One region of the Streptomyces sp. NPDC110618 genome, then DNA from elsewhere that is predicted to be linked to it. Evidence: riboswitches for the same ligand, from Rfam matches in the RefSeq annotation. Region 1 holds a riboswitch; each other region holds the start of a gene.
What was found. A riboswitch is a leader RNA that binds a small molecule or an ion and turns the genes downstream of it on or off. The one in region 1 is predicted to bind cobalamin.

Region 1 (4,010 bases):
GTCCACGTCCGGCTGGCCCGCGAAGTCCGTCACCGAATAGCCCGCCGCGCGGAGCAGGGGCAGTACCCCGGCTCGTACCAGCGAGGACTTCCCCACCCCCGACGCCCCCGCCACCGGCACGAACGGGTGCTCGCGCAGCGCCTGCGCGATGCGCCGGCTGTCCGCCTGGCGGGCGAAGAACACCGCCGCGTCCTGTTCCCGGAAGGCCTCCAGGCCCCGGAAGGGGGACGGGCACAGGGCAGGGTCCAGGCCCAACAGGTACGCGGCCGGGATGAGGTACGCCGTGCTCGCGCCCGCCCCCGTGTCCGCGGCCACCGTCATGCCGACGACCCCGCCCTGTTCCGTGTCCCAGACCGGGCCGCCCGAGAAGCCCCGGCCGATCGTTCGTTCCCTCGGCTCCATCGACGTCCAGCCCTTGCCCACCGGGGCTCGGAGGCGGCCGTCCACCCAGACTCCGTGGTCGTCGGTGCGCAGGGGGAAGCCCAGGACTCGGAACGGGTGGTCCCAGACCGACGTACCGCCCGCCAGGCGTACGGCCCTCGTCCCCGGCACCGGGTCCAGGCTCAGCAGCGCGATGTCGCCGCCGCCGTCCGACGCCACGGGGCGCCAGTGCGTGACCCGCGCCGGTACGCGGGCGGAGGGGACGGTCAGCAAGGGGAAGTCGACCGCCACCGGCTCGCCAGGCGGCACCGGCTCCGTGTCGGGCACCCCCAGCGCGTTCGCCACCACATGCGCGCACGTGCACAGCGTGTTCTCGGCGATCAGGAAACCCGTGCCGGTGACCTGGCCGTCCGTTCTCCAGAAGCGGGCGATGCCGAGGGGGAGTTCGTCGTCAGGGGCCGGCATCGGTGTCGCGCTGGGTGGGCAGTTCGGGGGCGTTCGCCCAGTTCATGGTGACCGTGAAGTGCGCCTCGGTGGAGCCCCGGGCGACGACCACGCCCGCCTCCGCGCTCAGCGTGATGCCGAATTCGACCGTGACCGAGTCGGGCGATCTGGGCAGGGCGCGGGCGTTGTCCAGGACCGCTCCCAGCGCCGGGCGGACCCGGGCGAGCGCCTGTTGGAGGGTTTCCGCCGCGCCCGCGACCTGGCCGCCGCGCGAGACGCGCTGCACCCCGGCCGGTCCGTCGCCCGCCACCTCCAGCAGCACGATCTGCCCGTCGTCCAGCACCATTTCGCCCACGTACGCCACGGACCCGGCCTCCCCCTCGGCTGTGCTCGGTCGGTTCAGGTATTCCAGTTCGTCACCTCACGCAGCCGCAAGGTGATTCCCCGTAGTCAGCTCATGTGGGTGAAACACCTGAGGCATCGTCGCCCCCACAGACCCGGTGTGGGCCTCAGCACACTCTCCCCTCGCAGGTCAACGGCAAGTTGACGGCTCATTCGGGGGCGTGGTGGACTGCCCGAGCCAATTACGGCGGCAGGAGAGGAAGCCGGTGCGAATCCGGCGCGGTCCCGCCACTGTCACCGGGGTAGTAACCCCCGGGAGCCAGGAACTCTCACCGCCGGTCTCGTCGAGCCAGGGCGTGGACACCCTGAGTGAGGACATATCGCGATGCCCGCATGCCGATCGACATCCAGCACCAGAACCCTTTCTGACTCCACGATCGGCTGAGCCGATGCGGGCCGATCGCGTCTTCGCGTACGGCACCGCCGCCGGCCTCCTGGGCGACCTGCTGCTCGGCGATCCGCGCCGGGGGCATCCGGTCGCCGTGTTCGGGCGGGCCGCGGGCGCCGTGGAACGGCTGTTGTGGCGGGACGACCGCGGCCGGGGCGTGGTGCACGCGGGCGTGTGCGCCGGTGGCGCCGTGGCGCTGGGGGTGCTTGCGTCGCGTGCCGTGCGCCGGTCCCCGATCGCGTCCGTCGCGTTGACCGGGGTCGCCACTTGGGCTGTTGTCGGCGGGACTTCGCTCTCCCGCGAGGCCCGGACCGTCGGGCGGGCCCTTGAGGCGGGGGACATCGAGGCGGCGCGATCCCGGCTGCCGCATCTGTGCGGGCGGGACCCGCAGGCGCTGGACGCCGACGGCATCGCGCGGGCCGTGGTGGAGTCCGTCGCCGAGAACACCTCCGACGCCGTTGTGGGCGCGCTCGTGTGGGGCGCCGTGGGCGGGGTGCCGGGGCTGCTCGGCTTCCGGGCCGTGAACACGCTCGACGCCATGGTCGGCCACAAGTCGCCCCGCTACCTGCGCTACGGCTGGGCCTCGGCCCGCCTCGACGACGTCGCCGGCTGGCCGGGGGCGCGGCTGACCGCCGTACTCGCCGCCGTCGCCGGGGGCGATCCGCGGGGTGCGGTACGGGCCTGGCGTGCCGACGCGGACAGGCACCCGAGCCCCAACGCCGGGCCGGTGGAGGCGTCGTTCGCCGGGGCGCTCGGAGTGCGGCTCGGCGGGACCCTGTCGTACGGCGGGCGTGTGGAGCACCGGCCGGTGCTGAACCCGGAGGGACGGGCCGTGGAAGTCGCCGACATCGAGCGTGCCGTACGGCTGTCGCGGCGGGTGAGCTGGCTGACGCTGGGGGTCAGTGCCGCCGCGCGCCGCGTGGTGCGGGGGAGGCGGTCATGAGCGGCGGGGGGCTGCTCGTCGCCGGGACGACCTCCGACGCGGGCAAGAGCGTGGTGACCGCCGGGATCTGCCGCTGGCTGGTCCGGCAGGGCGTCAAGGTCGCGCCGTTCAAGGCGCAGAACATGTCGCTGAACTCCTTCGTCACCCGCGAGGGCGCCGAGATCGGGCGGGCGCAGGCCATGCAGGCGCAGGCCTGCCGGGTGGAGCCGACCGCGCTGATGAACCCCGTGCTGCTCAAGCCGGGCGGCGATCAGAGCAGCCAGGTCGTGCTCATGGGCAAGCCGGTGGGCGAGCTGAGCGCGCGTGGCTACCACGGCGGACGGCAGCAGCAGTTGCTGGGGACGGTGCTCGACTGCCTCGCCGAGTTGCGGGGCACGTATGACGCGGTGATCTGTGAGGGGGCGGGCAGCCCGGCCGAGATCAATCTGCGGCGCACCGACATCGTCAACATGGGCATCGCCCGCAATGCCGATCTGCCGGTGGTGGTGGTCGGTGACATCGACCGGGGCGGTGTCTTCGCCTCCTTCTTCGGGACGGTGGCGCTACTGTCGCCCGAGGACCAGCGGCTGATCGCCGGGTTCCTGGTCAACAAGTTCCGCGGCGACGTCTCGCTGCTGGAGCCCGGCCTGGACATGCTGCACGGCCTGACCGGACGGCACACCTACGGCGTACTGCCCTTCCAGCACGGGCTCGGCATCGACGAGGAGGACGGGCTGCGGGTCTCCCTGCGCGGTGCCGTGCGCGAGTCCGAGGTCTCCTCCCCCGTCGGCGAGGACGTGCTGCGCGTGGCCGTGTGCGCCGTGCCGCTGATGTCCAACTTCACCGACGTGGACGCGCTCGCCGCCGAACCCGGCGTCGTGGTGCGGTTCGTGGACCGGCCCGAGGAGCTGGCCGACGCCGACCTCGTCGTCGTCCCCGGCACCCGCGGCACCGTCAAGGCGCTGGAGTGGCTGCGCGCGCGGGGGCTGGCCGACGCCCTGGTGCGCCGGGCCGCCGAACAACGGCCCGTCCTCGGCATCTGCGGTGGCTTCCAGGTGCTCGGCGAGCACATCGAGGACGACGTGGAGAGCCGCCGGGGACAGGTCGACGGGCTCGGCATCCTGCCCGTACGGGTGCGGTTCGCCCGCGAGAAGACCCTCACCCGGCCCGTCGGCGAAGCCCTCGGGGAGACCGTCGAGGGGTACGAGATCCACCACGGGGTCGCCGAAGTCGCCGGCGGCGAGCCCTTCCTGGACGGCTGCCGGGTCGGGCAGACCTGGGGCACCCACTGGCACGGCTCGCTGGAGTCGGACGGCTTCCGGCGCGCCTTCCTGCGCGAGGTGGCGGCCGCCGCCGGCCGGCGTTTCGTCCCGGCCGCCGACACCTCCTTCGCCGCGCTGCGCGAGGAGCAGCTCGACCGGCTCGGCGACCTGATCGAACAGCACGCGGACACCGACGCGCTCTGGCGGCTCA
Region 2 (4,010 bases), on a different contig from region 1:
TCTCCCTCGCCCTCGGCGTGGTGATCCTCCTGGCCTTCGTGGTGGTCGAACTGGGCGCGGAGTCCCCCATCTTCGACCTCCGGCTGTTCCGCAACCGCGCCTTCGCCGTCTCCTCCCTCGCCGCGGTCATCGGCATGCTGGCCTTCCTCGGCGCCTGCTTCGCCTCCAGCATGTGGCTGGGCCCGGTGCAGCACCAGGACCCGATCCGGGTGGCACTGCCCTTCCTGCTCCTGCAGGGACCGGCGTTCGTCCTCATCCCGGTCGTCTCCCGGCTGCTCCACCGGGTCGCCCCGGCCTGGCTGCTGACCTCCGGTTTCGTGCTAATCGCGATCGGCGCCCTGATGTGCACGCAGTTGGACGTCACGAACACCGACCTCGGCCCGTTCCTGCTGCCCGCCCTGCTGATCGGCATCGGCTTCGCCCTGAGCGTCAGCTCCGTGACGGCCGTGGCGCTCAGCAGCGTGCCCGCGCATCTGTCCGGCATGGCCAGCGCCACCACCAACATGCTGCGCGACCTGGGCTTCGCCCTCGGCCCGGTGGTCGTCGGCGCGGTCGCCCTCAGCAACGCCGGCTCGGCCTTCACGTCCAGCCTGTCCGGGGCCACCACCCTGTCCAGCGGCGACGCGATGGCGGCCCGTCAGATAGCCGAGGCGGGCGGCCCCATCGCCGTCAACAGCCTGCCCGCCGAAGCCCCGGGCGCCGCCGCCCACGGCCTGGCCCTGGACGCCCTCGGCACCGGCTTCAGCACGGCGTACCTGGTCTGCGCGGTAGCGGCCCTGGTCGCCGCGGCCCTCGCCGCCCTCGGCATGATCGGCATCCGCTCGGACGCGGCGAACGAGGCGAAGACCTCGGCCACGGTTCCCCCGACCGAATGGGCGGAGCCGACGGCCGACGCCGCCCGCCCCTGACCACCACGTCCACACCCGAACCCGCGCCCGCCGGAGACCGTGTCCGGCGGGCGCGTCCGCCTTTGCCGCCGGACGGATGCCCGGCGGCAAACCCGCGCGCCGGAGCATGAGTTGACCGCTCCGGCGCACTGCGCTGCCGGTTCCTGTGGCTGATCGCACAAAAGGCGCCCTGGCGTGCCCAACCCCCGTTCTGCGATGCTTCGTTCCGACAAGCGACGGCGGAACGAGGAAGCCGGTGGGAATCCGGCACGGTACCGCCACTGTGTAGGGGGAGCGACTCCGCCCATGGCCACCGTCCCGCAAGGGGTGGGAAGGCCGGAGAAGCTGTGATCCCGAGTCAGGAGACTCACGCCGTCGCACCTCGAAGTACGGGGCGGATTTCCCCGAGAGAGGCGGTGGCACTCGTGTGCCTGTGCAGGTGTGTCGGCGGCCGTGGGCTGCCCGTGTTCCGTCGGAGCCGTCGCGTGACGAGTGACGTGCCCTTGCTCCGCTTCCGGTTCTAGCGAGCCTCCCTCCCCTTTCTCAACGGGCCTTCCCCGTACGCCCCTTCACCGCACCGCCACCGCGTGCCGCGCGCTGCCGGTGCGTCTGTCACGCATGCCATCCGGAGCTGCCTGTGTCCGTACGTCGTTCCCTCCTGCCCTCGGCCGCCGCCGTCCTCACCACCGTCCTCGCCCTCACGCTCACCGCGTGCGGTGACCCCGATGCCCCCGCCGGCGCCAAAGCGCAGGCGCCGCAGGCTGGTTGCATCAAGGACTTCGACCCGGGCACGGACTACTTCCCGGTCAAGTCGCAGGTGAAGCACGCCAAGAACTTCACCCTCCGCTACGAGAAGAGCTACCAGGTCCTCACCGTCAAGGAGCCCTACCCGAAGGGCAGGCCGGAGTCGTACGTCCTGGTCAAGTGCGGTGCTCCGAAGCCGGAGTTGACGGGGGCGCTGGCCAAGGCGCAGCAGATCACCGTGCCGATCAAGAGCCTGTACTCCGCCTCCACCACCCATCTGCCGCTGCTCACCGAGACCGGCACCCTGGACGTGCTGACCGGTGTCGCGAGCAAGGCGAACATCTCCTCCGCCGAGGTGATCGAGCGGGTGGAGGAGGGCAAGGTCACCGAGTACGCCAAGGACCGCGCCATCAACGCCGAGACGGTCATCGGCGAGCAGCCGGACGTCCTGATGACCCAGGGCACCGACGACCCGCAGTACCCGAAGCTGCGTCAGGCGGGAATCGCGGTGGTCGCCAACGCCGAGTGGCTGGAGCCCAGTCCGCTCGGCCGTGCCGAGTGGGTGAAGGCGATGGCCGCGCTCACCGGCGCGGAGAAGCGGGCCGACGAGCTGTTCGACACCGTCGAGGCCGACTACCGCGAGGTCGCCGAGAAGGCGGCCAAGGTGTCCGAACCCGTACAGGTGCTGCCCGGCACGATGTATCAGGGGACCTGGTACATGCCCGCCGGGGGCAGTTACGCGGCCCGGCTCATCAAGGACGCCGGCGGCACCTACCCCTGGTCGGGCAAGGGTGGTTCCGGGAATCTCCAGCTCAACTTCGAGGCCGTGTACGCCAAGGGCGGCGACGCCCCGGTCTGGCTCGCCGACCAGCGGTGGAAGTCCACCGCCGACGCGGAGAAGGCGGACCCCCGGTACGGGAAGCTGAAGGCCGTCAGCGACGGCGAGGTCTGGACGAACACCAAGGCGCTCGGCCCCGGCGGCGGCAACGAGTACTACGAACGCGGCGTCCTGCGCCCCGACCTGGTCCTCGCCGACCTGTTCGCGCTGCTCCACCCGGAGCAGGCGAAGGGCCACACCTTCACCTTCTACCGGCAGGTGCCCAAGGCATGACGACGGCCCTGGCCATCGAGCCCGAGAAGCCGGCAGCGACGCGACCGGGGCGGCGGCGCGCTGCCGTCGTCCTGGCCCTCGCGGCCGGTACCGCCGCGCTGTTCGTCCTCACCGTCGCGACCGGCTCCCACCGGGTGCCGGTCGCGGAGGTGGTACGGGTCCTGCTGGGCGGCGCCGCGAAGGACCCGCGCTGGACCGTGATCGTCGAGGAGGTGCGGCTGCCCCGCGCGCTGACGGCCACCGCCGTGGGCGCCGCCCTCGCGGTGGCGGGCGTGCAGATGCAGACGCTGTTCCGCAACGCGCTGGCCGATCCGTACTCCCTGGGCGTGAGTTCGGGCGCGAGCATGGGCGTCGCCGCCGTGGTCGTCGGCACCGGCGGGGTCGCCGGGAGCTTCACCGGGGACCTGGCCGGTCTTGGGCGGGTGGGTGTCGTCCTCGCCGCCTCGATCGGCGCCGCCGCCGTACTGGCGCTCGTGCTGCTGCTGTCGCGCTGGGTGCGCTCGGCCGTCACCCTGCTGGTCATCGGCGTGATGATCGGCTCGGCGGCCACCGCCGTGGTGGGCGTGATGCTCGTGTACGCCCGGCCCGAGCGGGCCCAGCAGTTCGTGATGTGGGGTTTGGGCAGCTTCGGCGCCACCACCTGGCCCGACCTGAAGGTGATGCTGCCGGTCGTCGGCGCCGGGCTGCTGCTGGCCGCGCTGACCGCCAAGCGCCTCAACGCCCTGCTGCTCGGCGAGGACTACGCCCGCACCATGGGCCTGAACGTACGGCGCAGCCGCGACCTCGCCCTGCTCGGCACCTCGGTGCTGGCGGGCGCGGCCACCGCCTTCTGCGGCCCGATCGCCTTCCTGGGCCTGGCCGTTCCGCACCTGACCCGGGTGGCCCTCGGCACCTCGGACCACCGGGCGCTGATCCCCGCGTCCATGCTCGCCGGAGCCTTCCTGGCCCTGGCCTGCGCGCTGCTGAGCCAGCCGCCGGGCACCGACTCCGTGCTGCCGCTGAACGCCATCACCTCCCTGTTCGGCGCACCCGTCGTCATCACGTTCCTGATCCGCAGCCGCCGCGGCGTACAAGGAGTGGCCTCGTGACCGAGACGCTGACCGAGACAGCGGCCCAGCCGGGGATACGGACCGGTGGTCTGGAGACCGAGGAGCTGACCGTCGGCTACCGCGCCCGCTCACGGTCGTCCCGTGCCGTGCTGTCGGGCCTGGCCCTGCGCGCCGCCCCCGGTGAACTGACCGTCCTGCTCGGTCCGAACGGCGCCGGGA
Region 3 (4,010 bases), on a different contig from region 1:
CAGTGCAGTGGTCCAGTGGCTCAGCCACTCAACCACTACGTAGACAGGGCGTCAACAAGTCGGCTCGTGTGGGGCAACGCAAATGGCCCGCCCCGGAGTTCGGGACGGGCCATTTTCTGGAGCGCCGGGCAGGCCTTGCACCTGCATCTCCCCGCAGGAAGCGGGGCGTCTTTCCTTGGACCACCAACGCATCACCGGTTCCCCGGATTTGGGGTGACCAGCGCAAGATCGACTATACCGCATCCGCTCGGCGCCGCGCGTACACCTCGATCTCGATCTTCATCCGGGGGTCGGCCAGCCCGCACACCATCATCGTCGCGGCCGGGCGGACCGCGCCGAACCGGCGGCGCAGCACCGGCCAGCAGGGCTCGAAGTCCGCGCGCTCGGGCAGCAGATAGCGCACCCGCACCACGTCCGCGAAGGTGCAGCCCGCCTCGGTGAGCGCGGACTCGATGGTGCGCAGGCACTGTTCCGCCTGCTCCACCACATCGTCGGAGATGGTCATCGTGGTGTAGTCGAAGCCGGTCGTCCCGGACACATGCACCCAGTCGCCGTCCACCACGGCACGGGCGTAACCGATCTGCTCCTCGAACGTCGAGCCGCTGAGGATCACGCGTCGCTCTGTCATGCGCCGAACGCTAGGTGACCAGGGTCGATACGTCGAATACTGTCAATGGCATCGACCGATATCTCTACGCGTATGGAGACACGCAGAGGGAGGACCATGGAGCGCCCCGAACTGCCCCTCCCCCAGCTGCACGCCTTCGTCGTCCTCGCCGAGGAACTGCACTTCGGACGCGCCGCCGCCCGCCTGGGCATCGCGCAGCCGCCGCTGAGCCAGCAGATCCGCCGGCTGGAGGACAGGGTCGGGCACGCGCTGTTCACCCGTGAGCCGGGGCGGGTCGCGCTCACCCGGGTCGGGCACGAGCTGCTGCCCGCCGCGCGCCGGGCCCTGAGCGACCTCGCCGACGGTCTGGCCGCCGCCCGCGCGGTCGGCAGCGGCCGGACCGGACGGCTGCGGATCGGGTTCGCCGCCTCGCTCGCCCTGACCGTGCTGCCCGGTCTGCTGCGCGACTTCCGGCACAGGTTCCCCGAAGTGCGGCTGGAGATCCGGGAGATGACGACCGCTCCGCAGCTCACCGCGCTGCGCGAGCGGACCCTCGACATCGGTCTGCTGCGGGAGCCCGAGAAGCCGGACGGGGAGCTGGACTTCCGCACCGTGCTCACCGAGCCCTTCGTCGCGGTCCTGCCCAGCGGGCACCCGCTGGCCGCCGGGCGGACCGTTCGACTCGCCGACCTGGCCGGCGCACCGTTCGTCCTGCTGCCCCGGGAGGTCGGTCCGGGGCTGTACGACCGGATCCTCGACCTGTGCGCCGGGGCCGGGTTCGTACCGGACGTCGTCCAGGACGCGGTGGAGTGGCAGACCGTGTGCGCCCTGGTGGAGACCGGGCTCGGCGTCTCGCTGGCACCGGCGAGCATCCGGCGCATCCGCCTCAAGGGGGTCGCCTTCCACCGGATCGAACCCGGCACCGCGCGGACGCGGGTCGCTGTCGCGTGGCGCACATCCGACCGGAACCCCCTGGTCGCCCATCTCCTGGGGACCGTCAGCCCGAAGGCGGCCCAGTGAGCCTGCCGGACACGGTGCGTGCTCCGCGCGAGTGAGCCCGCGTGCGCCGCCCCTGCGCCCCCGAGGCGCGCTTGTCAGCCGAGCTGATCAGGCATTACTGTCACCAGGCCTTGGTGAACGGGAAATCCGGTGCGAAACCGGTGCGGCCCTCGCCACTGTGATCGGGAAGTCCGGCTCCGGCCCTCGCGGGCAGCCACTGGATCGTAGTGATCCGGGAAGGCGGAGCCGGGCGGTGTCACCCGTCAGCCAGGAGACCGGCCAGGGCACGTCAACCATCCACGAGGTGCTGGAGAGGGTCTGCTGCGCCATGCACATAGCCGAGGGTTTCCTGCCACCGGCGCACGCCGTCGCCTGGGGTGTCGCGTCCGCGCCGTTCGTCGTCCACGGAGTCCGCTCCCTCACCCGTGAGGTCAGGGAGCATCCCGAGAGCACCCTGCTCCTCGGCGCCTCCGGCGCCTTCACCTTCGTCCTGTCGGCACTCAAACTGCCCTCGGTGACGGGGAGTTGTTCCCACCCCACCGGCACGGGCCTGGGCGCCATCCTGTTCCGGCCGCCGATCATGGCGGTGCTGGGCACCATCACCCTGCTCTTCCAGGCCCTGCTGCTGGCGCACGGCGGGCTGACCACGCTCGGCGCCAACGTCTTCTCGATGGCGATCGTCGGCCCCTGGGCCGGATACGCCGTCTACAAGCTGCTGCGGCGCTACGACGTCCCGCTGATGGTCGCCGTGTTCTGCGGCGCCTTCGTCGCCGACCTGTCCACGTACTGCGTCACCAGCGTCCAGCTCGCGCTCGCGTTCCCCGACCCGGGCAGCGGATTCCTGGGCGCGCTCGGCAAGTTCGGCTCCATCTTCGCCGTCACCCAGATCCCGCTCGCGGTGAGCGAGGGTCTTCTCACGGTGCTGGTGATGCGGCTGCTGGTGCAGTCCAGCAAGGGCGAGCTGACCCGGCTCGGCGTGCTGATCTCCGGCGGCAGGCAGGCCCGCACCGGGTCGACGGAGACGGAGGCGGTGGCCCGATGAACCGCAACACGAAGATCAACCTGCTGCTCCTGCTCGCGGTCGTCCTGCTCGCGGTCGCGCCGCTGGTGTTCGGGATGGGCGATCACAAGGAGGAGCCGTTCACCGGCGCCGACGGCGAGGCCGAGACCGCGATCACCGAGATCGAACCGGACTACGAGCCGTGGTTCTCGCCGCTGTACGAACCACCGTCCGGCGAGATCGAGTCGGCGCTGTTCTCCCTCCAGGCGGCCCTCGGGGCCGGTGTCCTCGCCTACTACTTCGGCCTGCGGCGCGGCCGCAGGCAGGGCGAGCAGCGGGCCCTGGAGCGCGTGGGCGGCACCAAGGAGTCCGACGGCGAAGAGGGCTGACGCCCCGTGCTGCCGATCGACGCGGCGGCGCACAGCAGCCGCTGGCGCCGCCGCCATCCCGTGGACAAGGCCGTGCTCGGGCTCGGCCTGACCGTGCTCGCGATCTCGCTGCCGCCCTGGCCGGGTGCCGCGCTGGTCCTGGTGACCGCCCTGACGGTGCTGCTGGGTCCGGCGGGTGTGCCCGGCCGGAAGCTCTGGCGGGCCTACCGGGTGCCCCTGGGCTTCTGCGTCACCGGCGCGGCCACCCTGCTCATCCAGGTGGGCGGGCCCGAGGGATTCGTGTCGTACGCCGACGACGGCGCCGTACGGGCCGGGGAACTGATGCTGCGCACCTCGGCGGCCTCGCTGGGCGTGCTGCTGTTCGCGTTCACCACGCCGATGTCGGACCTGTTGCCACGGCTGGTGAAGGCCGGGGTGCCCCCGGCCGTGGTGGACGTGGCGCTGGTGACGTACCGGATGAGCTTCCTGCTGCTGGACTCGGTGCGACGGGTCCGCGAGGCGCAGGCCGCGCGGCTCGGGCACACCACGCGGGCCGCGACCTGGCGGTCCCTGGGCGGGCTCGGGGCCACCGCGTTCGTGCGTGCCTTCGACCGGGCGTCGCGGCTCCAGGCCGGGCTCGCCGGGCGCGGCTACGAGGGCACGCTGCGCGTGCTGGTGCCCGAGGCCCGGGTCTCGGTCCGTTTCACGGTGGCGAGTTGCGCGCTTCTGCTGACGCTGGTCGCCCTCACCCTCGTACTGGAAGGTCCCCTGTCATGACCGAGCTGGTGGCCCTCGAAGGCGCGTCCTACGCCTACGAGGAAGGGCCGACCGTCCTGGACGGACTGGACTTCGCGGTGTCCGAGGGCAGGTCGCTGGCGCTTCTCGGCCGCAACGGCAGCGGCAAGACCACGCTGATGCGGCTGCTGAGCGGGGGACTTCGGCCGCGCGAAGGTCGACTGACCGTCGAGGGGCGGCCGGTGTCGTACGACCGCAAGGGGCTGACCCGGTTGCGGACGACCGTGCAGCTGGTGGTGCA
Region 4 (4,010 bases), on a different contig from region 1:
CAAGGGAGCAGGCGACCGCCTCGGGGTCGGCGGCCTGCTGGACGGGGACGGTGGCCTGGGCGGCGCGGGCGATCCGGGTCGCCGGGCGCGAGCGCAGGTAGTACGTGGTCTTCAGCCCGGACTTCCAGGCGTAGGCGTACATCGAGGAGAGCTTGCCGATGGTCGGCGTCTCCAGGAACAGGTTCAGGGACTGCGACTGGTCCAGGAACGGGGTCCGGGCCGCCGCCATGTCGATCAGACCGCGCTGCGGGATCTCCCACGCCGTGCGGTACAGCTCGCGCACCTCCTCCGGGATCCAGGCGAAGCCCTGCACCGAGCCGTTGGCGTCGCGCAGCGCTTCCCGGGTGCGGGCGTCCCACACGCCCAGCTCCTTGAGGTCCTTCACCAGATAGGAGTTGACCTGGAGGAACTCGCCCGACAGCGTCTCGCGCTTGAACAGGTTGGACACCTGCGGCTCGATGCACTCGTACACGCCCGCGATGGAGGCGATGGTCGCCGTGGGCGCGATCGCCAGCAGCAGCGAGTTGCGCAGCCCGACCCCGGCGATCCGGGAGCGCAGCGCCGCCCACCGCTCCGGCCAGGTCAGCTCGACGTCGTAGTGGTCGGGGTGCAGCACGCCCCGGGCCGTACGGGTCTTCTCCCAGGCCGGGAGCGGGCCGTTGCGCTCGGCGAGGTCGGCGGAGGCCTCGTAGGCGGCGAGCATGATCCGCTCGGCGATCCGGGTGGACAGCGCCTTGGCCTCGGCGGAGTCGAAGGGCAGCCGCAGCTGGAAGAAGACGTCCTGCAGACCCATCGCGCCCAGGCCCACCGGACGCCACTTGGCGTTGGAGCGGCCCGCCTGCTCGGTCGGGTAGAAGTTGATGTCCACCACGCGGTCCAGGAAGGTCACGGCCGTGCGGACCGTCTCGTCCAGCCGCTCCCAGTCCAGGTCGCCGTCGCGCACGAAGGCGCCGAGGTTGACCGAGCCCAGGTTGCAGACCGCGGTCTCCCCGTCGTCGGTGACCTCCAGGATCTCCGTGCACAGGTTGGAGGAGTGCACGACATGGCCCGGCAGCGCGGTCTGGTTGGCGGTGCGGTTGGCGGCGTCCTTGAAGGTCATCCAGCCGTTGCCGGTCTGCGCCAGGGTGCGCATCATCCGGCCGTACAGATCGCGCGCCGCGATGGTCTTCCGGGCGAGCCCGGCCTGCTCGGCCTTGCGGTAGGCGGCGTCGAACTCCTCGCCCCACAGGTCCACCAGCTCGGGCACGTCGGCCGGGGAGAACAGGCTCCACTGCTCGTCGGCGTTGACCCGGCGCATGAACTCGTCCGGGATCCAGTGCGCGAGGTTCAGGTTGTGCGTACGGCGGGCGTCCTCACCGGTGTTGTCCCGCAGCTCCAGGAACTCCTCGATGTCGGAGTGCCAGGTCTCCAGGTACACCGCCGCCGCGCCCTTGCGCCGCCCGCCCTGGTTCACGGCCGCCACCGAGGCGTCCAGCGTCTTCAGGAACGGCACGATGCCGTTGGAGTGCCCGTTGGTACCGCGGATCAGCGAACCCCGGCTGCGGATACGGGAGTAGGAGAGCCCGATGCCGCCGGCGTGCTTGGAGAGCCGGGCGACCTGGTGGTAGCGGTCGTAGATGGAGTCCAGCTCGTCCTTGGGGGAGTCCAGGAGGTAGCAGGACGACATCTGGGGGTGCCGGGTGCCGGAGTTGAACAGCGTGGGGGAGGAGGGCAGGTAGTCGAGCCGGCTCATCAGCCCGTAGAGCGCGGCGACCTCGTCCACGGACCGCGCGCTGTCGTCCTCGGCGAGTCCGGCGGCGACGCGGAGCATGAAGTGCTGGGGCGTCTCGACGACCTTGCGGGTGATCGGGTGCCGCAGCAGGTAGCGGCTGTGCAGGGTGCGCAGCCCGAAGTAGCCGAAGCGGTCGTCGGCGCCGGTGTCGATGACCGCGTCCAGCCGCTCGCCGTGCAGCCGTACGAACTCGGCGGTCCGGTCGGCGATGAGCCCCTCGCGGTGACCGACCGCCACGGACTCGGTGAAGCGGGTGACGCCCTGCGAGGCGGCCTCGGCGGCGATGGAGATGGTCAGCAGCCTGGCGGCCAGCCGCGAGTATGCGGGGTCCTCGGAGATGAGCCCGGCGGCCGCCTCGGTGGCCAGTTCGCGCAGCTCCGCCTCGTCCGCGCGGGCGGACCGGCCGCGCAGCGCGGCGGCGGCGACCCGTCCGGGGTCGGCGTCGGGGAGGTCGGCGGTCAGCTCGGTCAGGGTCCGCAGCAGCGCGGCACCGGGACCGTCGGTCTCCACCGGTGCGGCTGAAGCCGGATCGGCTGGCGCGATGGTCACGTGGGGCTCTCCCTCGCTCGGCACGGGGCCACGCGGAGGGCAGCGGGCAGCACGAGCGCACGGGGCGTCGCGTCCACCGGCCCATCCCACGAGGCCCGGACGTCGGGCACCCGGACCGGACGGCCGGGCGCACTGTCGGCAGGTCCTCGGACTGAACAGGCGTGCGGAAACACGCCAGTACACCGTTGCGGGACAGTTCCGGATTCGCACCGGATTCCCCTGCGGCGACAGCGAGCATGAGCATACATCTTGTGCCGGGCCGCGACGCCACCCCCAGATGTTGTGTCGCGCTGGCTTCAGAGTGTCAACTCATAGGTGAGCAGAGTGAACTCGGGGTGCTCCGGCAACGGGTGCCAGTCCCGCTCCGGGGCGCGGTTGAAACCCAGGCGTTCGTAGATGCGGTGGGCGGCGCGCATCGAGGGCTGGGTGGACAGGACGATGCCCGCCGACGTGCCCGTGGCGCGGTCGACGCACGCCTGGACCAGGGCCTGGCCGACACCCCGGCCGCGGGCCTCGTGGGCGACCGCGAGCATACGGATCTCGGCCTCTCCGGGGCGGGCGAGGTCGGCCATCGGACCGCCGGAGGGGACGTAGGTGACGCCGCCGAGGAGGCGGCCGGAGTCGGCGGCGACCAGGACGTCCGCGGCGGCGGCGCGCCTGGCCACGTCCTTCAGCTCGCTGAGGTACCAGTCGGCGTCGCCGAAGGCGAGCAGTCCGTCCCTCAGGTACGCCTGCGCGGTGATCTCGCCGAGTTCGTCGTACTCGGCGGGTCTGGCCGGCCGGATCTCGAAGTCCATGGAGGAAATTCTGTACGAGTCCGGCCGCGCCCCGCGCCGGTTCACTCGCCGTCGGGCGCCGCCCCGCGGGAGCGCCGGTCGAGCCGGCGCAGCGTGTACGCGGCCAGGGTCAGCGCGGTGGTCAGGACCACCCACGCCAGCTGGTACCAGTAGAAGAACGGGACGCCGGCGACGGACGGTTCGGCGCGCGCGTAGGAACCCACCCACAGCATCGCCACGAAGGGGGCGATCAGGCAGAGGGCGATGAGGACGCGGACCGGTGTCACCACGGGCTGTCCGCTCGTTTCCGGGGTGTCCGGCATCCGGGGCCCTCCCCTCGCCGCAGATCCGTGCAACGCGCAGGCAATGTAGGCCACGGGCCGCGGGAGCGGAACCCCTCCGTGTCTTTCGTTCGCCCTGGGAGCCATTCCGGCCGACACGAAGGCCCTCCCGTCCTCGTGGGACAGGAGGGCCACCGGGGCGCGACGGGCCTATTCCGCGGGCCGCTTGAGCCGCGCCACGAACTTGTACCGGTCGCCCCGGTACACCGAGCGCACCCACTCCACCGGCTGTCCGTCGCGGTCCAGGGAGTGCCGGGAGAGCATCAGCATCGGCAGGCCCACGTCCGTGCCGAGCAGGCCCGCCTCGCGCGGCGTGGCCAGCGAGGTCTCGATGGTCTCCTCGGCCTCGGCGAGGTGGACGTCGTAGACCTCGGCCAGCGCGGTGTACAGCGAGGTGTACTTGACCAGGGACCGGCGCAGCGCCGGGAAGCGCTTGGCGCTCAGGTGGGTGGTCTCGATGGCCATCGGCTCGCCGTTGGCCATGCGCAGCCGCTCGATGCGCAGGACGCGTCCGCCCGCGGTGATGTCGAGCAGGTCGGCGAGCCGGTCGTCGGCGGTGATGTAGCCGATGTC

Region 2: linked by a shared signal. The riboswitch ahead of ACZ7L7_RS17230 (ABC transporter substrate-binding protein) and the one ahead of ACZ7L7_RS12910 (cobalamin biosynthesis protein) in region 1 are both predicted to bind cobalamin.
Region 3: linked by a shared signal. The riboswitch ahead of ACZ7L7_RS14010 (energy-coupling factor ABC transporter permease) and the one ahead of ACZ7L7_RS12910 (cobalamin biosynthesis protein) in region 1 are both predicted to bind cobalamin.
Region 4: linked by a shared signal. The riboswitch ahead of ACZ7L7_RS34300 (ribonucleoside-diphosphate reductase subunit alpha) and the one ahead of ACZ7L7_RS12910 (cobalamin biosynthesis protein) in region 1 are both predicted to bind cobalamin.

What each region holds. Positions count from the first base shown of each region.
Region 1 is NZ_JBVKBN010000005.1:393,415-397,424, reverse strand. Features, by position in the region: gene ACZ7L7_RS12920 (nSTAND1 domain-containing NTPase) at 1-846, opposite strand, end outside; gene ACZ7L7_RS12915 (CU044_2847 family protein) at 833-1,189, opposite strand; cobalamin riboswitch at 1,376-1,515, shown strand; gene ACZ7L7_RS12910 (cobalamin biosynthesis protein) at 1,617-2,558, shown strand; gene ACZ7L7_RS12905 (cobyric acid synthase) at 2,555-4,010, shown strand, end outside.
Region 2 is NZ_JBVKBN010000008.1:158,083-162,092, forward strand. Features, by position in the region: gene ACZ7L7_RS17225 (MFS transporter) at 1-908, shown strand, start outside; cobalamin riboswitch at 1,092-1,276, shown strand; gene ACZ7L7_RS17230 (ABC transporter substrate-binding protein) at 1,525-2,742, shown strand; gene ACZ7L7_RS17235 (FecCD family ABC transporter permease) at 2,739-3,830, shown strand; gene ACZ7L7_RS17240 (ABC transporter ATP-binding protein) at 3,827-4,010, shown strand, end outside.
Region 3 is NZ_JBVKBN010000006.1:182,716-186,725, forward strand. Features, by position in the region: tRNA gene ACZ7L7_RS13995 (tRNA-Gly) at 118-190, opposite strand; gene ACZ7L7_RS14000 (RidA family protein) at 233-628, opposite strand; gene ACZ7L7_RS14005 (LysR family transcriptional regulator) at 725-1,627, shown strand; cobalamin riboswitch at 1,722-1,904, shown strand; gene ACZ7L7_RS14010 (energy-coupling factor ABC transporter permease) at 1,935-2,648, shown strand; gene ACZ7L7_RS14015 (energy-coupling factor ABC transporter substrate-binding protein) at 2,645-2,995, shown strand; gene cbiQ (cobalt ECF transporter T component CbiQ) at 3,002-3,751, shown strand; gene ACZ7L7_RS14025 (ATP-binding cassette domain-containing protein) at 3,748-4,010, shown strand, end outside.
Region 4 is NZ_JBVKBN010000030.1:74,179-78,188, forward strand. Features, by position in the region: gene ACZ7L7_RS34300 (ribonucleoside-diphosphate reductase subunit alpha) at 1-2,320, opposite strand, end outside; cobalamin riboswitch at 2,441-2,564, opposite strand; gene ACZ7L7_RS34305 (GNAT family N-acetyltransferase) at 2,617-3,117, opposite strand; gene ACZ7L7_RS34310 (DUF3311 domain-containing protein) at 3,159-3,419, opposite strand; gene ACZ7L7_RS34315 (GntR family transcriptional regulator) at 3,588-4,010, opposite strand, start outside.